Thalassospira sp. TSL5-1: one gene and its partner. The protein of the gene in region 1 interacts with the protein of each later gene in a pairwise test. Links are inferred from orthologs where the notes say so. Each region holds a gene or a part of one and is shown on either strand. Other genes may lie near its edges.

What was found.
Region 2: the proteins of LF95_RS22260 (region 1) and glp interact in binary tests that used the Escherichia coli proteins (3 or more experiments, as listed by UniProt). The link is inferred for Thalassospira sp. TSL5-1 from one-to-one orthologs.

The regions. Positions count from the first base shown.
Region 1 is NZ_KV880644.1:44,445-48,616, reverse strand. Bases 366-3,324 are described here. They hold LF95_RS22260 (molybdenum cofactor guanylyltransferase), read right to left. Parts: upstream 2,209-3,324; coding sequence 1,522-2,208; downstream 366-1,521. Other genes in these bases: LF95_RS22255 (NAD-dependent epimerase/dehydratase family protein), read right to left, coding at 2,296-3,246; LF95_RS22265 (DUF2478 domain-containing protein), read left to right, coding at 794-1,312; LF95_RS22270 (AI-2E family transporter), read left to right, coding at 366-705. Also shown: more of LF95_RS22270, read left to right, coding at 1-365; LF95_RS22250 (response regulator), read left to right, coding at 3,434-4,172. UniProt on the Escherichia coli protein: Transfers a GMP moiety from GTP to Mo-molybdopterin (Mo-MPT) cofactor (Moco or molybdenum cofactor) to form Mo-molybdopterin guanine dinucleotide (Mo-MGD) cofactor.
Region 2 is NZ_KV880637.1:1,457,388-1,461,573, forward strand. Bases 728-3,700 are described here. They hold glp (molybdopterin molybdotransferase MoeA), read left to right. Parts: upstream 728-1,540; coding sequence 1,541-2,860; downstream 2,861-3,700. Other genes in these bases: LF95_RS06860 (ABC transporter permease), read left to right, coding at 728-1,443; LF95_RS06870 (MBL fold metallo-hydrolase), read left to right, coding at 2,979-3,700. In the rest of the region: more of LF95_RS06860, read left to right, coding at 1-727; more of LF95_RS06870, read left to right, coding at 3,701-4,186. UniProt on the Escherichia coli protein: Catalyzes the insertion of molybdate into adenylated molybdopterin with the concomitant release of AMP.

The DNA.
Region 1 (4,172 bases):
GATCCCAAGTCCAATGTGCAGGAAGTTGTGGTGAAGGAACCCAACCTTCTCAATCAGGCTGCTCAGGGCGCGCCGGAAATTTTTGGCGGTATTGGACTTACAATCGTATTATTGCTTCTGATGCTGGCATCTGGCGATATGTTTTACGAAAAACTGATCAAGGCCCTGCCGACATTCAAGGATAAAAAGCGCGGTCTGCGCATTGCCAAGGATATTGAACGCGAAATTTCGCGCTATTTGCTGACGGTGTTTGTCATCAATGTTTGCCTGGGCATATGTGTGGCGGTGGGCCTGTCCTTTACCGATATGCCCAACCCGGTCTTGTGGGGGCTGGCGGCAGCCCTGCTGAATTTTGTGCCCTATCTGGGCGCGCTGGTGGGGATTGGCATTGTTGCTGTTGTGTCGCTGGTGTCCCTGCCGACCCTGGGGGCGGCATTGGTGCCGCCGGCCATTTATATGGCCTGTACTGCCATTGAAGGGCAGCTTGTGACACCTTCGCTGGTCGGGCGGCGCTTGCAGATCAATTCGGTGGCGGTGTTTCTGGCAATTGCCTTTTGGGGCTGGATGTGGGGTGCTGTTGGCATTTTTATTGCCGTGCCGGTGCTGATCATCATCAAGGTTTTGTCGCATCATGTAGACGGGCTGGGAGGATTAAGTGAATTTCTCGGCGCGCGTGAAAAACACTTACCTGCCGAAAGCGCTTGATTGCGCGTTGCCCGTTCGTTTTGCAACTGGACAGGACAGCGGGCACCATGCCAATAATTTCCTGTCACAGATGTGAAATGGGGCAGAGATGAAATTTGCATTTATTCCGGTGCAGGAACGCGGGCAGGTTGACCGCCTGCTTGAAAATGTGGCCCGTCGCCTGATTGCCGAGGGCGCCAACCTTGCCGGTGTCGTGCAAGTGAATGCCGAACGTGAAGGGGCCCGGCATTGTGACATGCTGGTGCAGGTTCTGCCCAATGGGGCGCAATTTGATATTTCCCAGAAACTGGGCAATGAATCCCGGGGCTGCCGCCTTGATGTTGCCGCACTGGAAGAGGCGGTTGCTGCGGTCGGGGTCTCGTTGGAAAACCGCCCGGATATTGACTTGCTGGTGATTAACAAATTTGGCAAGCATGAAGCCCAGGGTCGCGGATTTCGTGATTTGATCGCCCAAATGCTGATGCGGGATGTGCCGGTTCTTTTGGGGGTAAATCCGTTAAACCGGGCGGCATTTGATGCCTTTTCCGGCGGGGAAGCCACCGAACTCGCCGCAGATGAAGACAGCATTTATTTCTGGTGCAACGAATATCGTTTGCAGGCGGTTTAGAGCACGTCGCGTTTAATCTGTGACATTTTGTTTGTTTTGGCGAACCGTTTGGCAAGGCACAGCGTGCAGAGCGATGCGGCGCATCGGTCAAACGGTGTAACGCCGCGAAACGTCGCCAAAATCAAACCCTTCGGGCCGAGACAGTCTTCCGCCCCACTGCGTCAGAAGACTGTCTCCGGCAAAATGGTGCAGATTAAACGCGACGTGCTCTAACGCAGCTTTTCGGGCAGATTTCCAGGCAGGGTCTTTTCAAACCGGGCAATATCTTCGCACTGGTTGATATTGGCAAAAAGCAGGTCGGCCATTGTGGCGTCATCTGGCACGGGAAACTCGATGGTGCGGGCGTTTCCCGCCATCAGGGCCTGGCGCACGCGGCGTTGGTCCTGTGCCAGCAGGGCGAAGATTGCCGGGGCCATGTCCCGGTGCCAAAGCGAGGCCAGATAATGGTCGCGACCGCAATAACGGGCATGGGCGGCAAGAACCCGGTTCTGTGTGGCGGGCGTTGCGTTATCATTTAGTTGGCAAATGGCCCGATGCAGTATTGCTGGAAGGCCTGCTGGCACAATAGGGCAATCAACGGCATAAACCGCCAGCCAGTTGCTGCCATTGGGCAAGTGTTTTAATCCTGCCAGGATACCTCCCAGTGGCCCCAGCCCCGCATGGGGGTGGTCGGCAATTACCGGGCAGCCCCATGCAGCATATTTTTGCGGGTCTTCGTTACTGGCAATCAGGACATGGGGACAATCGCGCCGGGCATTGGAGAGCGCATAATCCACAAGTGGTCGTGGCCCGAGCATGCGAAAAGGTTTGTTGCCGCCCATGCGTGTGCCCGCCCCACCCGCCAGTACAAGGCCAGTAAAAACGGGCGAAATATTCGGGGCGATTTGGGGGGGCATGGAATGCGGCATGGTTGGGATATTTCACGATTATTCACGATTATTATAGTGTGGCTGGGCAGAGTGATCCCCGATGGCAGACATAAATTATTTTGCCTGCGCCCGGCGGCTTTCTTCCCAGTCCAGCAGGGCACGCAATCCATCCTGCAGCGAAATATTGGCAACATGGCCGATATCATGATGCAGGCGGGACGGGTCGCCGCTGGATCGCAGGATATCGCCCTGGCGGGCAGGATGAAAGGCCGGTTCATTGCTGCGCCCGGCAAGGCGGATGATTTCGTGGGCAAGGTCGAGAATGGAAACTTCCTGCCCGCGGCAGACATTGGCCGTTATGAAGCAGCCCTTGGCTGTGCTTTGCAAATACGCCATTGCCTGATGCAATGCGGTTGCGACATCGGCCACAAATACAAAGTCGCGGGTTTGTTCGCCGGTGCCGTAAATGTGCAATTGCTGATCCGACAGGGCCTGGTTGGCGAAAATCGAAATCACGCCGCTATAGGGTGAAGATGGGTCCTGGCGCGGGCCATAAACATTGAAAAACCGCAACCCGGCAAAACGCATGTCATAAGCCGATGCCGCCAAACCGGCATGAACCTCGTTTGCCAGTTTGTCGGCACCGTAAAAGGAAATGGGCCGGGGTGTTTCGGTTTCCGGAAGCGGAATGGCGGTGTTATCGCCATATATTGCCGCTGAAGATGCAAATACGATGGGGATTTTTCCGGCGTTTTTTGCGGCTTCAAAAACAGTCACCGCCCCTTGAGAATTGACCTGATGCGTTTGTGCCCAGCATTCGATGCTTTTTTGTACCGATGCCACTGCGGCCAGGTGAAAAACACCGTCGCATCCCGCCATGCTGTCGCGGACGGCATCGGGGTCACAGATGCTGCCGATCATAAGCTCGGCTTCTTTGGCAAGGTTATCGCGGTGGCCGGTAGAAAGATCATCGAGAACACGCACCTTGTCGCCATTGGCCAGTAACCTGTCAGCGAGATGAGAGCCAATAAACCCTGCGCCGCCGGTAATTAGGTATGTTGCCATCGCGGCCCCCTGGTATGACTGTGATCCCGATTAGGCTAGTTTAACACGTTAATAGACGGAATTTGCATGCTGTTTGGCGATTTTACGTGATAAAGCATTGGAGGTTTTCAAGAATTAAACGTATCCTTGGGTATAAGAAAAGCCGGACGGGACGGACGACCGGAACCAGAAATGCAGGGTTTGAAAAGTGACGCCTGAGACCTTGAAAGCAGATATTCCCCGCGCGGATCGGGACAAGACCAGGCTGAACAAGAACAAACGCCTGTTCATTGGGGCGTTTCTGGTTCTGATTGCGGGGTTTCTAATCGGCTTTAACATTTATGTGCGAGTCGAGCTTGATGCCCAGGCCAAGCGAACGGCGTTTTCCGACCTGAATGCTATGCTCAAGAGTTATTCTGACCAGTTCGAGCAGCGCACCCGCTTGTCGGCAGCTGTGTTGGACGGTTTGGCCGATAAAATTGGCAGTGGGCAGTTTTCCCAACGTGAAGGGTATATATTGTTGCGCCAGGCCGCCGAGAGCCTGGAGCTGATCCGGGTGTTAGGTGTTGCGGACAAAGAGGGCAACCTTGTTTTGTCGTCGCGCAGCCCGGTACCGCCTGCGGTGAATGTAAAAGACAATCCCAACATCGCCTATTTCCTGAAGGGTGGAGAGGAGCCCTGGTATTTTGACGGTCCGACCAAAAGCCGGGTTGACGGCCAGTGGCAGGTTCTGGTTTCGGCGCCGGTTTTTGATACCAATGGTAATTTTAGCGGCGTTATTGGTGCGGTAATTGATCCAAAGGCGATCCTGGAGCCGCTGCATCGGGTGATGCTGCCCGATGACGGTCTTGTCTTGATGAATGACCGGGGCGAACTGATTGGCAAAATTCCGTTTGCAGCCAATGGCACGGGGCAACCTGCTACCTATAATGACCTTGGATCGCATA
Region 2 (4,186 bases), on another replicon or contig:
GGCGTTTCGTCCGCCTGGGTGGTGACAATGTGTCGCTTGCCGGGCAAGCGATTTTTTGAATGGGCGATGCTGCTGCCAATGGCTGTTCCGGCCTATATCGTGGCCTATGTTTATACCGACCTTCTGGAATATGCCGGGCCGGTGCAGGGCACCATTCGGGCCTGGTTTGGTTTTCAAAGTGCGCGGGATTACTGGTTTCCTGATATCCGCACCAAGGGCGGCGCGATTATCGTGCTGAGCTTGACACTTTATCCCTACGTTTACATGCTGGCTCGGGCGGCGTTCTTGTCACAATCGGTTTGTGTGCTCGAAGCGGCACGGGTGCTGGGCCGTGGCCCCTGGAATGCCTTTGTCACCGTGGCCCTGCCATTGGCCCGCCCGGCGATTGTGGTGGGCGTGATCATCGCGCTGATGGAAACCCTGAATGATTTTGGCACCATCGATTTCTTTGCCGTTCACACCCTGACTGCCGGTATTTTCAATGTTTGGCTGGGAATGGGCAATGCCGGTGGGGCGGCGCAAATTGCGCTGACCATGCTGGTGGTTGTTGTGGTGCTGATTTTGGCAGAGCGTTATTCCCGCCGCCGCCAGCGTTTTCACGATACCACATCACGCTTTCAGGAACTGCCGGGCTATGAACTGGGGCTGGGGGCAAAAACGGCGGCCTTGCTGGTTTGTACATTGCCGATTGTGCTGGGCTTTGTCATTCCGGCCTGGGTGCTGATTTATTATTCGATTGGCTATTTTGACCAGTCCTGGACCAGCGACTTTTTTGAATTTGCCGGTAACAGTTTGCTGGTGTCGGGCCTTGCCACCTTGATGGCGGTCGGGGCGGCATTGTTCTTGGCCTATGCCCTGCGCCTGTTTCCCAAACCGGCCCTGCGGGCCTGTATCCGGTTGGCATCGGTTGGTTATGCGGTGCCAGGGGCCGTGCTGGCAATTGGCGTTTTGGTGCCCTTTGCCGGGCTGGATAATGCCGTTGATGCCTTTATGCGCGATCATTTTGGTGTATCAACCGGCTTGTTATTAAGCGGTACCATTTTCGCCATCGTTTTTGCTTATAGTGTGCGGTTCATGGCGGTGTCTTATGGCTCGATCGAGGCGGCCCTGGGCAAGGTCCGCCCCAGTATGGATGATGCGGCCCGCACCCTGGGCGAAACACCATTTGGCACCTTGAAACGCATTCATTTCCCCCTGGTGCGCGGCGGCATTTTGGCCGCCTGTGTGCTGGTTTTTGTCGATTCAATGAAGGAACTGCCCGCAACCCTGATTTTGCGACCCTTCAATTTCGACACCCTGGCAACCCATGTTTACCAATATGCCAAGGATGAAATGATCGAACAGGCCGCCCTTGGGGCCTTAACCATTGTACTGGTTGGGGTTATTCCCGTGGTAATGTTAAGCCGTGCTATTTCGCGATCCCGGCCCGGACATCGTAATTGACTGGTTTTGCTGGAACATTTCGCCATCTGCCTTGTTTTCTCTGGCGTAATCGCGCTATTAGATAGCGGGATTTTCTTTCCACAGTGAGGATGGCGACATGGCAGAAAAATCGGCGAATTCAGGGGCTGACAAAAATTCCGTCGCCGATATTGGTCGTCAGCCGGGTTTAACGCCGCTGGATGTTGCCTTGCGGCTGGCGTGTGAACAGGTGCCTGTCTCCGACCTGATCGAAACCCGTGACCTGATGGACTGTTACGGTGCCATCCTGCGCGAAGATGTTCTTGCCTCGGTCAATGTGCCATCGGTCGATAATTCGGCGATGGATGGTTATGCGCTTCGGGTGGCGGATTTGGCCGCATTGCCCAAAACCGGGCCGATCACCTTGCCGGTTGCCGGTGCCGCGCTGGCGGGGCATCCGTTTGTCGGGGATGTTCCGGTGGGTCGTGCCGTTCGCATTGCCACGGGGGCGGCCATCCCGCAAGGGGCGGATGCGGTGATCATTCAGGAAAATGTCGCAGCCAACGAGGATGAAAGCGAAATCCGCATCGAACGGGTGGCGATTGACCGTATTCGCCATGGCGACAATATCCGGCGTGCTGGCGAAGATGTAAAAAAGGGAACGGTTGTTTTACCGGCAGGCAAACGGCTGCGCCCGCAGGATGTTGCCGTTGCGGCCGGGCAGGGGCGGGCGCATTTGGTGGTGGCACGCCCGTTGCGGGTGGCCGTTTTTTCCACCGGCGATGAATTAGCCGCACCGGGGGGCGACCTGCCGCCGGGCGGCATTTATGACAGCAACCGTTTTGCCATGATCGGCATGATGCGTGCCATTGGCTGTGATGTTACCGATCTTGGCCTGCTGCGCGATGATTTTTCGGTGTTGCTAGCCGCCTTAAGCGAAGCCGCACAAAACCACGACGTGATTTTAACCTCTGGCGGGGTCTCGGTTGGCAAGGCGGACCTGTTAAAGCCTGTTGTTGATTCCATCGGTGACATTCATGCCTGGAAACTGGCAATCAAGCCAGGCAAGCCCCTGATGCGGGGGCGGATTGGTAATTGTCTGGTGTTGGGGTTGCCGGGTAACCCGGTTTCGGTGATGGTTTCCGGCTTGTTATATGCTGTGCCGTTGCTGCTGCATATGATGGGCATCAGATCCGAAGACCGTGCAGCCGTTCGGTTCCCGGTTCCTGCCGGTTTTAACCTGAAACGGGGAACGGGGCGGCGCGAATGGTTGCGCGCGCGCCTGCATCGTAACGGTAATGGTCAAATGGTGGCTTTGCCGTTTCATTCCAGCAGTTCCGGGGTTTTATCATCAATGGTGTGGGCCGACGGCCTGATCGAACTGGCAGAAAACCGTGCCAGCGTAGAGCAAGGCGCGATTGTTGATTACATTCCATTTGCCGGTTTGCAGGCATTTTAGAGTGATGAATTATTGGATGTTTTTCGCCAATAATTCTTGTGACTGATCCATATCATGGAGCCATCTTCCTCGCGCGCTCATTGTAAGTTTCAGGTGGGCGATGCGTGAGGAGGCTTTGATGACACTTTCAGTTACATTTTGTGGCGCGGCAGGTGGTGTGACCGGGTCCTGTTACCTGTTACGCACACCGGTTGGTAATTTCCTGATCGATTGTGGCATGTTTCAGGGCAACAAAACGGTCAAGGAACTGAATTATGGCCCTTTTCCCTTTGATGCTAGCGACATTCGCGCCGTTTTGCTGACTCACGCCCATATCGACCATTCCGGCCTGATTCCCAAGCTGGTCAAGGCCGGTTTTATCGGTGTGGTTTTTGCCACCCAGCCAACCTGTGATTTGCTGACCTATATGTTGCCTGATTCCGGCTATATCCAGGAAACTGAAGTGGATCGCCTTAATCGTCGCAATGCCCGCCGGGGGAAGCCAGCCGTAGACCCCATTTATACGCGCGAGGACGCCGAAAAGGCCCTGAAACGGTTGCGTCCGGTTGAATATCATGAATGGGTCGAAATTGTTCCCGGTTTCGAGGTGCGCTATTGGGATGCAGGGCATATTCTGGGCTCGGCCTCTATCGAGATTAAAATAGATGGGGAAGCCGGTCAGAAACCCAGGCATTTGCTGTTTTCAGGCGATATTGGGACAGGCGAAGCCGTGTTTAACGAGGCCCCCGAAGGCCCGGCCGATGTCGATTATCTGTTTGTTGAAACCACCTATGGCGACCGGGAACGGGTGGATATGTCGGCGAATGAACGCCGGGGACAGCTGGCCAGCGAAGTGCGGGCCGCCCTGGAGGCCGGTGGAAATTTGGTGATCCCCAGCTTTGCTGTTGCCCGCACCCAGGAATTGCTGGTGGACCTGGCAGCATTGTTTAACAGTGGCACATTGCCCAAGGCTGATGTGTTTATCGATAGTCCGCTGGCCCAGCGCGCAACCGGGGTTTTCGCCCGCTACCTGCCGCCCGAAGATGCCCACGCCCTGACACATCCCAATTTTCATATGGTGCCCGATGTCGAGGCCAGCATTCAGCTTGCCCGCATCAAAAAGGGGGCGATTATTTTGTCGGCCAGTGGCATGTGTGATGCAGGGCGTGTGCGCTATCATTTGAAAAACAATTTGTGGCGGGCGGAATGTACTGTGTTGCTGGTCGGGTTTCAGGCTGCCGGGTCATTGGGGCGTATTTTGCTGTCGGGGGCAAAATCGGTTCGTATTCACGGCGATGAAATTCAGGTGCGGGCGCGTATTCGCAACCTCGATATTTATTCCGGCCA